One region of the Bradyrhizobium sp. LeoB3 genome, then DNA from elsewhere that is predicted to be linked to it. Evidence: riboswitches for the same ligand, from Rfam matches in the RefSeq annotation. Region 1 holds a riboswitch; the other holds the start of a gene.
What was found. A riboswitch is a leader RNA that binds a small molecule or an ion and turns the genes downstream of it on or off. The one in region 1 is predicted to bind cobalamin.

Region 1 (8,706 bases):
GATCCCGCGGGCGCTTCCTATTCGCTGCTGTTCGATGTCGGGCGGGGCGCCTGGAGCGAGGACTCGATCGCAGCGCTGGAACTGCCGCGCCACCTTTTCCCCGAGATACGCGACGGCACCGCGATCGCCGGCCGGTTGACCCGGGGCGCGGCGAATGCGCTGGGGCTGCTGGATGGAACAGCGGTGGTGGTCGGCGGCCCTGACGGCACCGTCGGCGGAATGGGAGGCGGCATGGTCGAGCCCGGCATTGCCGTCAACGTCATGGGCACCACGGACGTCATCTTTGCCTGCGCCGACCAGCCATGCTTCGATCCGGATCGCCGCCTGGTCCTCAATCGCTTTCCTGTCGGAGAGGCCTGGTGCATCGGCGGTCCGATGGCCGCTACCGGCGGCGCGGTCGCGTGGCTTGCCGGCGTGCTCGGCGCCGACTTGCCGACGCTGACGGCCGAAGCCGCCGCGGTCGCCGCCGGCAGCGACGGCCTGATCTTCTCACCCATGCTGGCGGGCTCGCGGACGCCGCGATGGGACGTCACCGAACGTGGCGGCTTGATGCGACTAAGTTTCGAGCACGGACGCGGGCATCTGTTCCGCGCCGCGCTCGAAGGCGTAGCGATTGAGGTCGCAGAGGTCTTCGATGCGCTCGCGACCGCGGGCATGCCGGTGCGCGAGATCCGTGCTGTGGGCGGTGGGACCGAGTCGTCGCTGTGGCTCGAAATTCGCGCCGCCCTGCTCGGCAAGCCGCTCATCGTACCTGAAATCGCCGAGGCTTCGGCGCTCGGCGCCGCCATGCTGGCAGCCGTCGGCGTCGGACTTCATGCCGACCTTCGGGCGGCTAGCGCCGCGATGGTCCGAATCCGCGAGAAGATCGAACCGGCGCCCGATGCGATCGCCGCCTACGCTCATCTCAAGAAGCAGTATCTCGCCTACCGCCAACACCTCGACAGACTTCCGGTTCAGGAAGCAGGAGATCTTTGACATGTTCAGTGCGCTACAGGGATTGAAGGTCCTCGACGTGTCGCGCTTCATCGCCGGCCCGTTCTGCGCGATGCAGCTTGCCGATCACGGTGCTGATGTCGTCAAGGTGGAGCGCATCGACTCGGGCGAGGACACCCGCGAGAACGAGCCGAAGCTTGGCGGCGAGAGCGTCTATTTCATGACCTATAACCGCAACAAGCGCAGCTTCGCGCTCGATTTCCGCAAGCCTGAGGCCCAGCAGGTGCTGCGCGAACTCGCCGGCAAGGCCGACATCCTGATCGAAAACTTCCGTCCGGGAACGATGGAGCAGATGGGCTGCGGCTGGGAGGCGCTGCATGCGCTGAACCCGCGGCTCATCATGGTGCGCATCTCGGGCTTCGGCCAGACCGGACCTCTCTCGCAGCGCCCCTGCTTCGACGTGATCGCGCAGGCGACGAGCGGATTGATGGAGCTCACCGGCGACCCGAACGGCCCGCCGACCATGGCCGGCACTTTCGTGGTGGATTACACGACCGCGCTCTACGCCACCATCGGGGCGCTCACCGCCCTTGCCGCCCGCGAGCAGACCGGCAAGGGCCAGCTCGTCGAAGCCACGTTGCTCGAGAGCGCAGCCAGCCTGCTGATGACGGCGATCCCCGAGCAGGCTGTCTTCGGCCGCAGCATGAGCCGCCAGGGCAACCGGGACCGCTACACGTCGCCGGTCAACACCTTCAAGGGATCGGACGGCGCCTGGGTGCATATCGCCTCCGGCACCGATCCGCTGTTCCAGCGTCTGGTCAACGCAATGGGACGCGAGGATCTGCTGCAGGATTCGCGCTTCGCCACCGTCAAGGCGCGCGTGGCGAACGCATCCGCGATCGAGACTGAAGTCCAGGCCTGGGTTTTCAGACACACTGCCGACGCCGTGGTCGAGGCCATGGACCGCGCCGGGGTGCCCTGCGCCAAGGTCTCCACGATGGCTGACGTGGTCGAGAACCCTCAGCTCAAGGCCCGCAACCAGATCCTGACGGTCGATCATCCGCGCGCCGGGGCATATCCGACCCACGGCATCACGGTCACGTTGCGCGAGACACCGGGCGCCGTGCGCAGACCTTCTCCGCTGGTCGGCGAACACACAAGCGAGGTGGCTGCCGAGTGGCTCGGCTGGTCCCGCGAACGCTGCGATGAATTGATCGGAAAGCGCGTGATCGGATGAGGGACTCGCGACGCCGACCTTGGACCTCGGATGCCGATCAGACGTTCGCCCCGCGACGCCCCGCCGCGCTGGCCGACCCTGCAGCCGGAACAGCGGTCTTAGCGGTTGACGTTTGCGAGAGGGCCTGATCAAGTAGGATACAGAAACGTTTTTCGGAAATCGTTTTCGGAGTAGCAGCGGAAACGTTCAAGGCCGATGCCCCCGCCGAGGGCCGGCCCTTATCGGGAGGGAATCCATGTTCACCATGCGTTGGCTCAAGGCCGCCATGCTCGCGCTCGTTACGGCCGTCGGGCTTGCGGGAGCGATCCCTGCACAGGCTCAGGACAAGATTACGATCGGCGCCATCATCTACGCGCGTGACTCGCAATACTGGCAGCAGATCGAGCGCGGCATGCGCGACGCGGCTACGAAATACGGCGCGACGATCACGTTCGGCCTCAACCAGCGCAAGCTGCCGACCGAGGGCCAGGTGATCGAGGACTTCGTCACCCGCGGGGTCGACGTGCTGATCATGCCGCCGCTCGACAAGCAGGGTTCGGTGGCATCCGCCCGCCGGGCCAAGGGCCGCAACATCATGGTCGTCGAATACGACACCCGGCTCGAGGATTCCTCGATCGCCAGCCACTCGATCGGCGTCGACAGCCACGAGCTGGCCGCCGCGGTCGGCAAGGAGCTGCGCAAGTACCTGGAGAGCAAGGGCGGCCAGCCCTCGATCGGCATCATCACACTGCCGCCGATCAACGCCAACATGCAGCCCCGGCGTCAGGGCTTCCTGTCCGCTCTCGAGGGCCTGAAGTACGAGACTGTCGCCGAGGTCAGCGGCGCCACGCCCGAGGAGGGCGCCAACGGCCTGGAGAACATCCTGCGTCGCAAGCCCGACACCACGGCCATCTGGGCCTCCAACGCCGGCACGCTCGCCGGAGCGGCAGCCGCAGCGCGCCGGGCCAACACGCAGACCAAGCTGTACGGTATCGACATGAGCCAGGATCTCGCCCAGATGCTGCTCGATCCGTCGAGTGCGGTGGAGGCGATCGCCGACCAGCAGCCTTACCGCATCGGCTATCTGACCGTCGAAACCGCGGCGAAGGCAAAGCGCGGCGAAAATCAGCCGCGCTACGTCAACGTGCCGGTGAAGCTCTACACCAAGAGCGATCAGCAACCCGTGAAAGAATATCTGGACCTCGTGCGCTCCTTGTCCAACTGAGGCGAGGCACGGAGCTCCTTAGAAGCCCCTCACAATCTTCCTGCGAGAACTCATGTCCATGAACAGCACGCTCGCCCAACCTCGCGAAGGCATCAGTCCGGCGCGACTAAAGGCGGCCCTGGCCTCCTGGCGCGCCGAGATCGGCGTCGGCATCGCGTTGGCGGCACTCATCATCTACTTCTCGGCGACGGCTTCGAATTTCCTGACCGTCGCTAACTTCGCAACGCTCCTCACGCAGACTTCGGTCGTCGCGATGATCGCGGTCGGAATGACGATGGTGATCATCGCAGGTGAGATCGACCTGTCAGTGGGAGCAACCGTTGGCCTTGCCGGAACCGTGATGTCGCTCCTGGTCGTGAAGCTCGGCTGGTCGCTCGTCACCGCAAGCGCGCTCGCAGTCGGCATTGCGGTCCTCATCGGAGCCTTCATCGGCGCGCTGCGCGTGATCTGGGCGATCCCGTCCTTCATCACGACGCTGGGGCTGCTGTCGGCGCTGCGCGGCGTCGCGTTCTACATTAGCGACGGCCTCACCATCGGGCCGATGCCGAAGGCGCTCGATGGTCTATGGTATGGCTCCGTTCTCGGCCTGCCTACACCGGTCGTTCTCACGGCCGGCACGATCGGACTTGGCTGGCTGCTGCTCTCGCAACTGCGCTTCGGGCGGCACCTCTATGCCGTCGGCGGCAACCCGATCACGGCGTCGCGCTACGGCGTGCCCGTGCGCGCCATCCGCATTGCCGTGTTCATCATTGTCCAGGTGCTCGCGGCGATCGGCGGCATCATGCTCGTGTCGCGGCTGAACTCGGGCAGCGCCACCGTCGGCGAGCATATCGAACTCGACGTGATCGCCGCGGTCATCGTCGGCGGAACCAGCCTGAACGGCGGATATGGTCGCCTCGTCGGCACCGTGCTCGGCGTCATGTTCGTCGCCGTGCTGCGCAACGGCATGGTCCTCGCCGGTATCGACCCCATCGTGTTCCTGATCGCCCAGGGCCTCGTCATCATCCTCGCCGTCTGGTGGAGCATGCTCCGCCGGCAGCGCACACGTGCGGACGGATTTGCATGAGCAAAGCTCCACTTGCCTCGAAGTTGATCACCCTGCCGGAAGCCGCGGGACGCGTTGGCGACGGTTGCCGGCTCGCTCTCGGCGGCTTCGCCGTCTATCAGAAACCAATGGCCTTCGTGCGCGAGCTAGTCCGCCAGGGCCGGCGCGACCTGACGATCATCGGATCCGCCCACTCCTTCGATGTCGATATGCTGGCAGGCGCCGGCTGCTTGAAGAAGGTCGAAACATCTTACGTGGGGCTGGAGAAGCACGGCCTGGCACGCAATTATCGGCGCGCCGTGGAAGGCGGACGCCTCAAGGTCGTCGACTATCCCGAGATGGCCTGCTGGGACCGCTTCCGAGCCAACCAGGACGGCTTCGACTTCTGGCCCGCCAAGTTTCTGGGCGGCAACGATGTCGTCACCTACAACGACGAGATCAAGGAATTCCCCTGTCCCATCACCGGCCGCAGGCTGCACGCTTTCCCGGCAGCAAATCCCGATGTGGTGGTGATCCACGCTATCGCGGCCGACGAGCAGGGCAACATCGTAACGCCGGCGCGGCGGCTGCTGCCGCAGAGCGGCGACGTGCTGATGGCCCGCTCGTGCGAGCATGTCATCGTCACCGCGGAAAAGATCGTAGCAAAATCCTTCATCAAGCGGCACGCCCGTTTCGTCGAGCTGCCCTCCTATCGGATCAGCGCCGTGGTCGAGGTGCCGTGGGGATCGCATCCGACGCCGACGCTGGGGCGCTACCTAGCCGATGATACCCATCTCGATGCCTATGTGGCGGCCTCTGCAAACGACGGCACCTTCGCCGCTTACCTTGATGATTGGGTCCGCCGGCCGGTGGACCACTTCGCTTATCTGGACAAGCTCGGCGCCGCCCAGCTTTCCCGTCTCGCCGACCTCGGGAGCCTTGCATGACCGCGCCCGCCACGCTCAACGAAACGCTCGCCGTCGCACTGGCCCGCAGCTTTGCCGATGCCGAGGTCGGCTTCACCGGTCTCCTCACGGGGGCCGCGGCGGCCCTGTTCGGGACCGGCATCCCGCTTGCGGCCATGGAGCTCGCCAAGCGCATGCACGCACCGAACCTGACCATCCTGCTCGCTGGCTGCTATCATAACCCGGACTTCAGCGAGATCGACCGGCTGCCCGACTCCGAGCACAGCGCGATGCTGCGCGACCTGCCCTGCGAGTCCCAGATGGTCGACTATCCCGGCCAGTTCGTGCTCAAACGCGGCGATGTGAGCTTTGGATTCAGCAGCGCGGTACAGGTGGACCGCGTCGGCAACATCAACAGTGTTTGCGTCGGTCCGCACGACCGGCCCAAGGTTCGCCTCGTCGGCCCGATCCTGCAGCCCGAGCATATGACGCTGTTCCGGCGCGAATATGTGATGATGCCGCACCATGACCGGCGCAACTTCGTCGAGAAGGTCGATTACGTCTCCGGCGTCGGCTATCCGGGAGGGATCGAAGGACGCAGGAAGCTCGGCCTCGACTGGGGCGGCCCCTGCATGGTCGTTACCCCCAAATGTCTGTTCGACTTCGACCGCGAAGCCGGGCGCATGAAGGTCCGCTCGATCCATCGTGGCGTCAACCGGCATGAGCTGCAGGATGCCACCGGATTCGACCTCGGCGACCTTTCGTCGGTGCCCGAAACCGAGGCGCCCACGGCGGAAGAGCTGCATATCCTTCGCCGCGACGTGGATGCGCGCGGTGTCCTGATGCCTACTCTGTGACAGGATTGACTTCGGCTCAGACAATCTCCTAGATCGCGACCGACGGTTCCCCTAACGGGGATCAAAAGGGAACGCGGTGCGGGGACTTTCTCCTCTATGCCGCGGCTGCCCCCGCAACTGTGAGCGGCGAATCTTTCGTCATGCGCCACTGGGAGCCTCGGTCCTGGGAAGGCGACGAAGGGTTGGGACCCGCAAGCCAGGAGACCTGCCGTCAGCCGTGGTCACACGCAAGAATGTCGGTCGGGGAGTACAGACATTGTTTTCGTCCGGCGTGCCATAGGCACGTTCGAGCGAGACCTCGTTTGCGGTGACGTGCCACTGACGTCATACCGAGGTCTGCTCGTGCTCTCTATCGTTACTATCGCAAGGCAGCGTGATGCTGCGCGGCTCGCTTTCAGATACTTCCTGCCGGTTCTCCTGCTCGAATCTTCTTCGGCAAAGGCCCAGCAGCCTGAGACGTCCCATGTCTTGCCTCCAGTGAGCGTTATCCAGCCGCAAAAGCCTGCGGCAAAGCGTCTCAATCATCAGCGTTCAACTTCCGCGGCGCGACCTGCGCAGTCTCAGTCGAGCCGGAGCCCGGCGGCGCGAAGCACTACGCCCTCGACCGCAACGTCCGACACGCCATCTCCGACGCTAAACCTGAACAAGCAGAACGCGAGTGGCAGCCGCCTCAATCTCACCCCGCTGCAGACGCCCGCCAGCGTCGAAACGATTACGTCGCAGACCATCGCAGAACGCGGCCAGCATAATGTCACGGACGCGGTCACCCAGAACGCAGTGGGCTTTACCGCGAGCCCGGCGCCGGGCAATGGCGGCCTCTCGTTGAGCACGCGCGGCTTCACCGGAAGCAATTCGGTGATGACGCTGTATGATGGCACTCGCCTCTATGTTGGCGCAGGAACCGTGACCTTTCCATTCGATACGTGGTCGGCGGATCGCATCGAGGTCATGCGCGGGCCGGCCTCCGTTCTGTACGGGGAAGGCGCGATTGGTGGGATCGTCAATGTGATCCCCAAGAAACCGGTCACGACGCCCTACAACGATGCCGAGATATCGCTCGACACCAATACGACGCGACGCATTGCGGTGGATAGCGGCGGCCCGATCAATCCGAACGTATCCTATCGCGTCAATGCCATCGGCAACATGTCGAACGGCTGGGTTGATCGCGACGAGACGTCGAATGTTGCGGTCTCCGCCGCAGTGCGGGTCCAGGCCGCCGAAAACCTCGCTTTCACACTCTCGAACGACTACGGCAATCGAAGCCCCTCGCGCTATTTCGGCACACCGCTGATCAACGGCGGGATCGACGACACGTTGCGGTTCAAGAACTACAACGTCCTCGACAGCGCGATCCGCTATCAGGATAACTGGAGCCAGTTCAAGACCGAGTGGGACGTGACGGGCGGAGTCAAGGTCCAGAACACACTCTACTACCTGACCAGCCGTCGGCATTGGCGTGATGTCGAGAACTATAGTTGGAATCCTGCAACACGGTTGATCGACCGAACCAGCTACATCGAGATCTTCCACGACCAGGCGCAGGTCGGTAACCGGATGGACGCAACGTTTCGTGGTCATCTGCTGGGCTTCGCCAACGAGTTCGTTGCGGGCTTCGACGTCAACCGGATCGATTTTACCCACACCAACAATTCGCCCTATGGCGGCGCATCTTCGGTTAGCCCCTATGCCGGCGACATGGGGTCTTTTGCGACCTCCACGACGCGAACCACGCCCGGCTACAATGCGATCGTCAATCAATATGCGTTGTTTGCCGAGGACCGGCTGTCGCTAACCGATCAGTTGTCCGTTGTAAGCGGCATCAGGTTCGACCGGCCGGATGTCGACCGCACCGATTACAGGACACCAGCGAATAATTTCGATATCTCGCTGTCGGGTACGAGCTGGCGAACCGGCGTGGTCTACACGCCCGTCTCGAACCTCGCCTTTTACGGACAATATGCGACAGCCGTTGATCCCGTCACCAATCTCATCTCGCTGTCGGCCACGCAGAAAACCTTCCAGCTTGCCACGGGCAAGCAAACCGAGGTCGGGGTCAAGCAATCATTCTGGGGCGGCCGTGGTGAATGGACGCTGGCAGGTTACGAAATCGTCAAGAACAACCTGCTGGTCCCGGATCCCAACAATCCCGCCGGCCTGGCGCTGCAAGTCGGCCAGCAATCGTCGCGCGGGATCGAAGCATCGATCGGCCTGGCACTGAATGATGGTTGGCGCGTCGATGCCAATCTCGCGGTGCTGCGGGCCCGGTACGACAACTTCAGCCAGGTGGTGGGCGGCAAACTCGTCAGCTACGCCGGCAACGTTCCGACGAATGTGCCGCAGCAGGTATCGAACGTGTGGCTGACCTGGGACTTCGCGCCGAACTGGTCCGTCTACGGCGGCGTGCAGATCGTAGGGCAAACATTCTCCGATAACGCCAATACCCAGCTTCGCCCCGCCTACAGCGTGGTCAACGGCGGACTGCGGTGGAAGCCTGACGGGCAAACCACGGTGGCGCTTCGCCTCTACAATCTCTTCGACACTGT
Region 2 (8,706 bases), 200 kb from region 1:
TCACCAGTGGGCACTGAACCCGGCGTAAGCCGCAGGTCCGGTCGTGCCATAGTTGTACACTTCCTGATAACGCTCGTTGAAAATGTTCTCGCCGCGCAAGTACACCTTCCAGGTCTCATCGATCTTGTATTCAGTGTAGAGATCGACGCGGACGTAAGGGGCGAGTGGTAGCGTCTCGTTTGAACCGCTGTAGCGCGTCGATACCGCGAGCACGCGTGGCTCGATCAGCCAGCCCTCGATCGGTGTGATCGGGAACGAGAATCTCGCCAGGTTTTCCGGCCGGCGCGCCAGCGTCAGGCCGGTCGAGAGATCCTTAGCCTGCAGATAGGTATAGGCGGCGTTGAATTTCAGGTAGCCCGGCAGGATATCGACGTTGACCCCGAGCTCCAGTCCGTCGGTTTCGGCACGCGAGACGTTGACGTAGTGCCCGAGCGGGTGCGCCGGATCGGTCACAAAGTCGATCAGGTTGCTGAACCTGTTGCCGAAGCCTGTCAGCGAAACCACAACGCGGCCTCCGAACAGGCTTTGGTCGATGCCGGCATCGTAGCCGAAGCTCTCCTCGGGACTGAGCGCGGAATTGCCATAGGTCGGCGCATAGAGCTGATAGAGCGTCGGGGCCTTGGCGCCTGTCCCGGCGCTCGCATGCAGCTTGGTGCCGGTCTCCGCGATCGTGTAAGCCGCGGTGGTTCGCCATGTCTCGAACCGTGCCACATCGACGACGTCGTCAACCCGGCCGCCCATCGTGATGTTGAGCCGCTCGCCGATCGGCAGTTGCCAGAGCGCAAACACTGAATTGGTGTCTTGCGTGCCTGCGAGCTGCGGCGTCGACGCTCCAGGAATCGGCAATAGGTTGGTGGTGGAGGTGCTCGCCGTTTCATGCTGCACACGCGATCCGACGATGAGCGATCCCAGCGGGCCGACCTTCAGGTTGCCCTGATATTCCAGGCCCGTGCTGTCGCCGACGAAATTGGAGAGGATGGATGTTGTGTTCTGCGGCAGTTTGTTGATCTTGTAGGTGACGTCGTCGAACGAGCGGTCGATATGCGTCTCAAATGCGCTCACGCTATGGGTGAGAATGCCGCCGAACGTGTCGAACGACGCGCGTCCCCAGACCTGTTCGAGCAGGCGCGTCGCGCTCGACGGCGTGTCCGGGAACGTTCCGGAGGCCTGATCATAGGCGGACCGCGTGAATGAGGCCAGCATGCCCGTCTCCAGGCGTACGCCTTCGCCGGAATCGTAGCCGACGCGTGCCGAACCGCCGACGCGGTCGAAGCCATCGCGCTCGAGCGGGCCATACTTGGCTTCGAGCGCGGGGATGCGATAGCCGTAGCGTGAAAAGCCGTTGCTGTGCTGCCCGCTTCCCGTGAACGCGTAGGACCACGGCCCAGAGGTTCCGGTCAGCGCTGCGCTGGTGCTCGCCGTGCCGTAGCTTCCGCCCTCGGTGCTGACGTCGAGTTGTGCCGGACCGGTGCCTTTCTTGGTGATGATGTTGACGACGCCGCCGATCGCGTCAGATCCGTAGAGCGCGCTCTGCGGTCCTTTCAGCACCTCGATCCGCTGGATCGCGCCCGGGGCGAACATCGCGAAATCGAAGTCGCCGCTGGCGGCGGTCGGATCGTTGACCCTGATGCCATCGATCATGACCAGCGTCTGGCCGGTATTGGCGCCGCGCAAGCGCACATTGGTCGTCGCGCCTGGTCCGCCGCTTTCGGTGATATCGAGTCCCGGCACGGTCCGCAGCGCATCGACGAGCGAGGTCGGATTGCTGGTCGCGAGCATTTCGTGCGTGACCACGCTGACCGAGCTTCCGGTCCGGCTCGCCGGCTCCGGTGTACGGTCGGGAGTCACGACCACTTCGGGAGTCGCGGCCGGCGCCTCGTTACCGGGCGCCGGGCGCGCAGGATGGGTCGTTGAAGACCGTTGCCTATTCCTCGGGGCCGGCTTGGACCGGACCTCCGGATTGATGACGACAGCAGGAAGCTGTTCGGGACCCGATTGGGCCATGGCGCCAGTGTGACCGCACGCAGCAACGGCCGCACACCCGGCAAGAAAACGCCGCAAGTTCATTAATGCCCTTCCGCCGACCCACCGTCGAACGAGTTGATACCCGTCAACGGCCGGTCTCCTGGCTTGCGGTCGTCTCGCGATCCGCCTTCCCAAACCTGCTTGGCAGGCCCAGTGGCATCCGGATCGCAAATAGTCCGCTTACAGTTGCGGGGGCAGCCGCGGCATTGGGGAAGATTCCCGCACCGCGTTCCCGTTTCACCCTACAAAGGGCACCGATGACGCGCGCAAAGAAGCACAAGGCGGAGCAAAACTCAAATCGATAACGATCAGAACCCAACAGCATTTTTGCGGATCGCTGATAGCGGCGACCTGAATGACGAACACAGAAAGTTGCTGACAGGCGAAGGGACGGCAGATGGCAAATCCTACAGCCTTATGCGAGCATCACATGTCACCCACACGCGTCGCTAAACTTGGATGATACCGTTCATGTGAGCATCGACAGATTCAACGGAGGAACAGGAAATGTCGGTCCCATGCAAACTCGAACGCAGCCTCCTCAGTCACGACGAATACGAGACGATCCGCCTCACGCATCATCCCGCCATCTATGACGTCGAGCCGGCTGATCTTGCGGACATGCGATCCCGCTTGCGCAAGATGCGCGACAAGGAGCGAACGCTCGGCCGACAAAAGCGGCGAGAGACGCGCGGAAAAGGCCAGCCTCGCGGCGCGAACTTCCCCGGAACTGCCGATCGTCCATCACAACGCAAGCAGGTCTTTGCCGCGGCACTGAAGCGGGTGAACAGCGAGCTCAGGCGTCTTCACAACCTGGCAGCTCGCACCGCCAATGTCGAAGCGGCTCGAAAGGCTCTCGCGCTGCATCGGGCCGCGGACTTCATTCCCTATCCCTCCGCCGGATCGACCGCCAACGAAGGGATGGTGCCGCGCTTGAGCACGCGCCGAAAAAAGATCGTCACGGGCGCGCGAATCGGACGGGTGTCGCAGGCGACGAAAGTCGCGCAGGCGATCCGCGATGCACGAGGGGCGTGAGCCGGCGCTGATCGAGTTGGTGACAGCTTCGCTGCCATCGAGATCTTTGAAAAGCATGGGGCTCCACCCATCCTACGGAAGGTCTGGACCCGTAATGCCTGTTCTCGACACCCGCGTCGTGGCTTCAGAATTCGGTGGCGCGATCCTGATCGGCGCGCTCTAGGGAATCTTGTCAAGCTCGCCCCGGGGAATCATGTATTTTCAGGCGCGTCCTCCTTCGGCACTATGGAGATATCCTCAATGAGCGAGGTGATCTCATGCGCTACCTGATGGCACTCTTATCTGCGGCCGGCTTGATCTGGATTGCCGAAGCTGGTCCCGCTACGGCACGGGACTATCCCTATTGCCTGCAATCTCGAACCACTGGGATTCCGGGAGATTGCTCCTTCCGCACGCGGGCGGCATGTATGGCCGCGGCGTCGGGGCGAGGGGCCACATGCGCCGTCAATCCGCGCGTGGCATTCGGGCGATATCACCGGCGGGGCCGTGTGAACTCCAGCCAATGATCCAATACTCGCTGCGTAGCCCGGCGCGACGACTGCCGCTCGAATTGTCTGCGCCTCAGGGCGCAACCAGCTTCTTGCGAATCGCATAGCGAACCAGCTCGGCTGTGGATGACATGCCAAGCTTGCGCATGGCGGACGCCCGATGGGTTTCGACAGTCTTCACGCTAAGCTTCAAGATGGAGCTGATGGCCTTGTTGGTATGCCCCTCTGCAATCAACTGCACGACGTTCTGCTCCCGCGATGTGAGGAGCGCACTGGACTTGTTCTGTTTGTTGAGCTGGTAGTCGGTCAGCAATTTCTCCAACACGACGCTGGTAAAGTAAGGTCGGCCGTCGAGCAGAGCTTCGATTGCTGAAATGAGATGCTTCCTGGCGTCCGATTTGAGCAGGAAGCCACGTACCCCGGTCAGAAGAGCCTCGGTCAAAATCTCCTCACTTTCATGCATGGTGAGGATCAACACTTCCGAACGCAGGCGAAGCGTCTTGATGCGGCGGCTGACTTCCAGTCCGTTTACGAGGGGCATGGAATAGTCGGCGATAATGACGTCCGGTCTCGTTTCCAGCGCCAATGCGATCGCCTGCTCGCCGTCGGGCGCTTCTGCAGTTACAATCCAATTGGAGCGCGTTTCAACGATCGCGCGAAGCCCGGAACGTACGACTTCATGATCATCCGCAATCAGGATGCGTTTCATGGCGTCGTTCCCTTGCGCTGGAACGGTCGATAGCGATAGCCGACAGCGAGGTCGGAATCATACTGATTGGCTTTCCGGCAGTTATCCCGCAAAACCCTCGGATTTCGCGGGAAATATACTGAGGTCAGCTTAGCCTCCCGGGCTCATGGCGGAACAAGCCGGAACATCAAGCGCCGGATCATGCTTTGGCGTGTCATGCTTCCAGCAGGCGGGCGCGAACCGCGTAGCGGACCAGATCCGCCGTCGAGTGGATATCCAGCTTGCGCATCGCGGCCGCCCGATGCGCTTCGGCGGTTTTGACGCTGAGGTTCAGGATGGCGCCAATGCCTTTGTTGCTGTAGCCCTCCGCAATCAGCTTGACAACCAATCGCTCCCGCGGCGAGAGCCTGTCCCGATCTCCGGTCGAGACCTCGTTCGATTCAGGCGAACAGCTATCGGTGCAAAATGGTTTATGCGCCAGAAGCGACTCAACCGCCGCCAACAACAGCCTGTTGGCATCCGATTTCAATACGAATGCCCGGGCGCCTGCCTCGAATGCCTCCTGCGCCAGCAGGCTGGAATTGTGGACCGTGAAGATCAATACTTCGGTCGGCAGGCGATACTCCCTGATCCGCCGCGCGACCTCCACTCCCGTCATGCGCGGCATGGAGAAATCGACGATCGCGACATGGGGTTGGTTTGCGATCGCCTCGGCAAGGGCCTTGCTGCCGTCGTTCGCCTCAGCAACGACTTCCCAGTCGGCACGTTGCTCCAGAACCGCGCGTAGTCCCGACCGCACCGCTTCATGATCGTCGGCGATAAGAAAGCGCTTCATGGCGGGTTAGCTCCCACTCGTGTTGCGTCGCAGGCCCGACCGGCGCCAGCGAGGCGAGTTCGGCTGTACGATCAGTGAACCCGTTTGCGCGGACCATGATGGCGGGGGCGGCCCTTGGCCGGCGGCGATTTTTCGGTCGCCGGACCGCGCGGGAACACCGCGGATAATGTCGTGCCGGGCTGTCCCGTTCCCGGCTCGGAGCGGATTTCGAGGCTACCTCCGATCTGCTGCAGTCTGACCTTCATTGCGGGAATTCCGACGCCGGGTGGCCCTGCCATCGCGCCGCCGAGCGCCTGGTCGAGTGGCATGCCGCGCCCATTATCGGCGACCCTCAGCCGGAAATGGTCATCGGTCGTCTCGATCGCGATCTCGACTTTCGTTGCTCTTGCATGACGAAAGACATTCGTCAGCGCCTCCTGGACCACCCGCAGCAGGGAGCGCTGCGTGTCGTAAGGTACGCGATCGATCTCGGGCGAGATGCTGGCATCGACTCGCAACGATGTGCGCGCCGCGAACCCTTCCGCATATCTCTCGATTGCTGCCTTCAGCCCGGCAACCGTCAGATTTTGCGGGTGCAGCAGGTAGGCAAAGGCCCGAATTTCCTTGAGTGCCTGATCGATCGACGCATCGATATCGTCGCAAAGCCGCTCGGCATTGGTCGGCTCACTCAAGCTGTTCCGCATCCGCATGAGCCCGAGGCTTGCGGCGATCAAATGCTGGCAGGTCGAATCGTGGAGGTCGGAGGCAATGCGCTGCTGCATGTCTTCCTGAATGGAAACCAGCGTGGCGCCCATGCTCGCACGACCGTCCGAGATGGCTGCAAGGTCGTGGGAGGACGCTCCGTCCATGATCCGATGGCTACCGATAAAGGTGGCAATGCAGCCCGTTATGGGATCGCAGATTGGCGCAACGATTGTCTCGACAGTTCGTGGGGATCCCCCGAGCGCGAGCCGATGCCGGATCCGAACCTCGGCACCTCCGGCGCGACAAGCATCAAGCGCCTCGTGAACGGACCTGGCATCCTGCTTCCCCATGCAGTCGCAAACGGCCATCCCCCGGATGTCTTCCGACGCGATCCCAACAAGAGATTCGAACGCCGGGTTTATATCTTCATAAACAAAGCGCCCTTCACATGAAGGACGCACCACAAAGAGAAGGTCGGAGGCTAGTTTCCAGTACAGCCGATCGCTCGCGCTTGCTGCGCCAATGCCTGGCCATCCCTGTGCATTGGTTCGATCCGATCCGCACGTGGGAGCATTATGTTGCTTCACGGTACGCATTCGCCTTCCGCACGGCTCTCGATGCTGAGAGCCGCCCCTTGCCTCGACCAATCTCCCTGACCCGATCGGATACCCAGTCCGCACCATACACCGTCAGGTAGCAAAGCGCCATTGACGTGGAGCAATCTTTGGATTGGAACTCGCGAATTCTTGCGCTGCACCAGTCGCGAGTGGGACGGCGGCGAATGAGGCGCTGCCATTCGTGATTGGCACTAACCGCATATCGCCTTCGCGTCTCGTGCATCTTTCGGTTCTGATTGAATCAGAGCCGAAGCTCCGGAGAAACGCTTTAACGACGAGTGCCCGCAAGGCGCAGCATCATCATGAACAGGTTGATGAAATTGAGGTAGAGCGACAACGCGGCGAGTACCGACTTGCGGCCTGCGGAAGTTTCATCGTCCCCAGAGTCGTACATCGCCTTGATGCGCTGCGTATCATAGGCAGTCAGGCCGGCAAAGATGCCGACGCCCACGATCGAGATCAGCCAGTCAAGTCCGGTCGAGCGCAGGAACAGGTTGACCACGCTCGCGATGATGACGCCAATCAAGCCCATGAACAGGAAGGTGCCCAGTCCGGACAGGTCGCGCCTGGTGGTGTACCCAAGGATGCTGAGCGCTCCGAACGTTGCGGCGGCGATGAAGAACACGCGTGTGATCGAGGAACTTGTGTAGATGTGGAGCAAGGTCGAGAGTGACACGCCGACCAGGGCTGCATAGACAAAGAACAACCAACGTGCCGTTGTCGCCGATAGCGTATGGATGCGTGAACTGATGAAGAACACCAGGGCCAGCGGCGCCAGGATGAAGATCCACATCAGCGGATTCTGCAGTAATGCCGGACCGGTGAGCTGATAAGTCAGCCAGGCGACAAGAGCAGTGAGGCCGACACCTGCGGCCATGTAGTTGTAGATGCGCAGCATGTAGTTGCGGAGGCCGACATCGACCGCGATGGCATCGCTGCTAATCGCACCGGAGGTGACTGTATCCTGGTCATAGTTTGACATGGCTTGCCTCCTCTCGACCGCGCCCAGCACGGGATAGTCAAGCCTATGGTGATGGCCCGATGCAGGATATCAGATAATCACCCGATATTCGGGGGGCGGGAACTACGCTGCTTCGGCGCAGGGCGTTGTCGCTGGAGGAGATGCCTTATTCACTGGGGCCGCCGCTCGTCGCCACTTGTCGAAGCGGACGCGATATTGCTTTCAGGCGGCTCGCCTCTTGATATCGGACGTCGCGCAGCATGGCCGTGATCCGCAGTTTCTGCCGCCCGCTCCTACATAGAATCCCGGATGTGCGCGCGGCAAAGTCGACGATAGGATCGTAGTCATCGGCTGCCGGCATCCCGCATTCCTTGCCGCCCTTAGCGCTTGCACTATCGCCGATGGGAATATGGAGGCGTGCATGAACATCCGACTCGTGGTCGGCGCTCTGATCGTCGGCGTAGTTGCAGCCATCGCAGCGCCGCCAAGCCTGTCCGTGGCCCAATCGACTGACCAGGGCGCGGCTGCGCAAAAGAGCGCAACACCGAATACAAATATGAACCCACACAAGCATCGCCACTGGCGCCACCGCGGCGGACGGCATCCGCATTTCGGCAGCAGGCGGGTTCGCACCCATGCACCTGCAGGGCGGTCGTCGGGCAACTGAACCGCTGGCCGGCCGATTGTGTGGCACGACGGGCGCAATCCGTTCATGTAATTTGAGCGATCGATGACTGATCCAAACGCAGTACAGGAACGAATCCGACAGCGGTGGATGTTCGATGAGCGAGACTAACGGGCAGCGGAGCGAGGGCGCGCCTGCCTCGACCGGTTCGGGAAGAGCCGATCTTCTATGGCGGCGGTTACCCTATGTCGTCGCACTCGTGCTCGCCATCGCAGGCGTCGCCTATACCAATATCTCGCATCAGCCGCTTGTAGGTTATTGGGAGTTCCTGGCGCTTGCCGTCGCTGTGGTCTGCGTCGTGACCAAATGGCCCGAGCTCGGCAGCAAGCAGGCTCAGTTTCGGTTGATCTGGACCCAGGCGCTTCATTGGGTGGCCGTTCTGGTGACGATGAACATCATGCTTGTCTCCGGCGTTCAACAGCTGCTCCCCACGCCGGCTACCAGCCTGGTGCTTCTGACCTTATTGGCGCTCGGCACCTTCCTCGCCGGCCTTAGCCTTTTGTCCCCCCAGATCTGCTTCCTTGGCATCGCCATGGGTGCCGCAGTTCCGGCGCTCTCCTGGCTGAAGCAGTCGGTGATCTTTTTCCTTCTTGCCGCCGTATTCCTGGTCGGCATCGGCATGACGTTCTGGCTTAGCTATGGCCGCGCGGCCGCACCTCACAACACCGAAGATCAAGTCGAGGCCTGA

Region 2: it holds a riboswitch for cobalamin, as region 1 does, so the genes downstream of both, ACZXDY_RS01535 (TonB-dependent receptor plug domain-containing protein) here and ACZXDY_RS00575 (TonB-dependent receptor) in region 1, are expected to answer to the same signal.

What each region holds. Positions count from the first base shown of each region.
Region 1 covers NZ_JBVBEF010000001.1:147,148-155,853, reverse strand. The annotation lists gene ACZXDY_RS00605 (xylulokinase) at 1-975, shown strand, start outside; gene ACZXDY_RS00600 (CaiB/BaiF CoA transferase family protein) at 977-2,170, shown strand; gene ACZXDY_RS00595 (sugar ABC transporter substrate-binding protein) at 2,406-3,374, shown strand; gene ACZXDY_RS00590 (ABC transporter permease) at 3,427-4,440, shown strand; gene ACZXDY_RS00585 (CoA transferase subunit A) at 4,437-5,345, shown strand; gene ACZXDY_RS00580 (hypothetical protein) at 5,342-6,160, shown strand; cobalamin riboswitch at 6,187-6,387, shown strand; gene ACZXDY_RS00575 (TonB-dependent receptor) at 6,503-8,706, shown strand, end outside.
Region 2 covers NZ_JBVBEF010000001.1:348,180-356,885, forward strand. The annotation lists gene ACZXDY_RS01535 (TonB-dependent receptor plug domain-containing protein) at 1-1,848, opposite strand; cobalamin riboswitch at 2,099-2,299, opposite strand; gene ACZXDY_RS01540 (hypothetical protein) at 2,533-3,060, shown strand; gene ACZXDY_RS01545 (DUF3551 domain-containing protein) at 3,330-3,566, shown strand; gene ACZXDY_RS01550 (response regulator transcription factor) at 3,622-4,257, opposite strand; gene ACZXDY_RS01555 (response regulator) at 4,451-5,071, opposite strand; gene ACZXDY_RS01560 (sensor histidine kinase) at 5,143-6,438, opposite strand; gene ACZXDY_RS01565 (Bax inhibitor-1/YccA family protein) at 6,641-7,354, opposite strand; gene ACZXDY_RS01570 (hypothetical protein) at 7,500-7,694, opposite strand; gene ACZXDY_RS01575 (hypothetical protein) at 7,755-8,000, shown strand; gene ACZXDY_RS01580 (hypothetical protein) at 8,116-8,706, shown strand.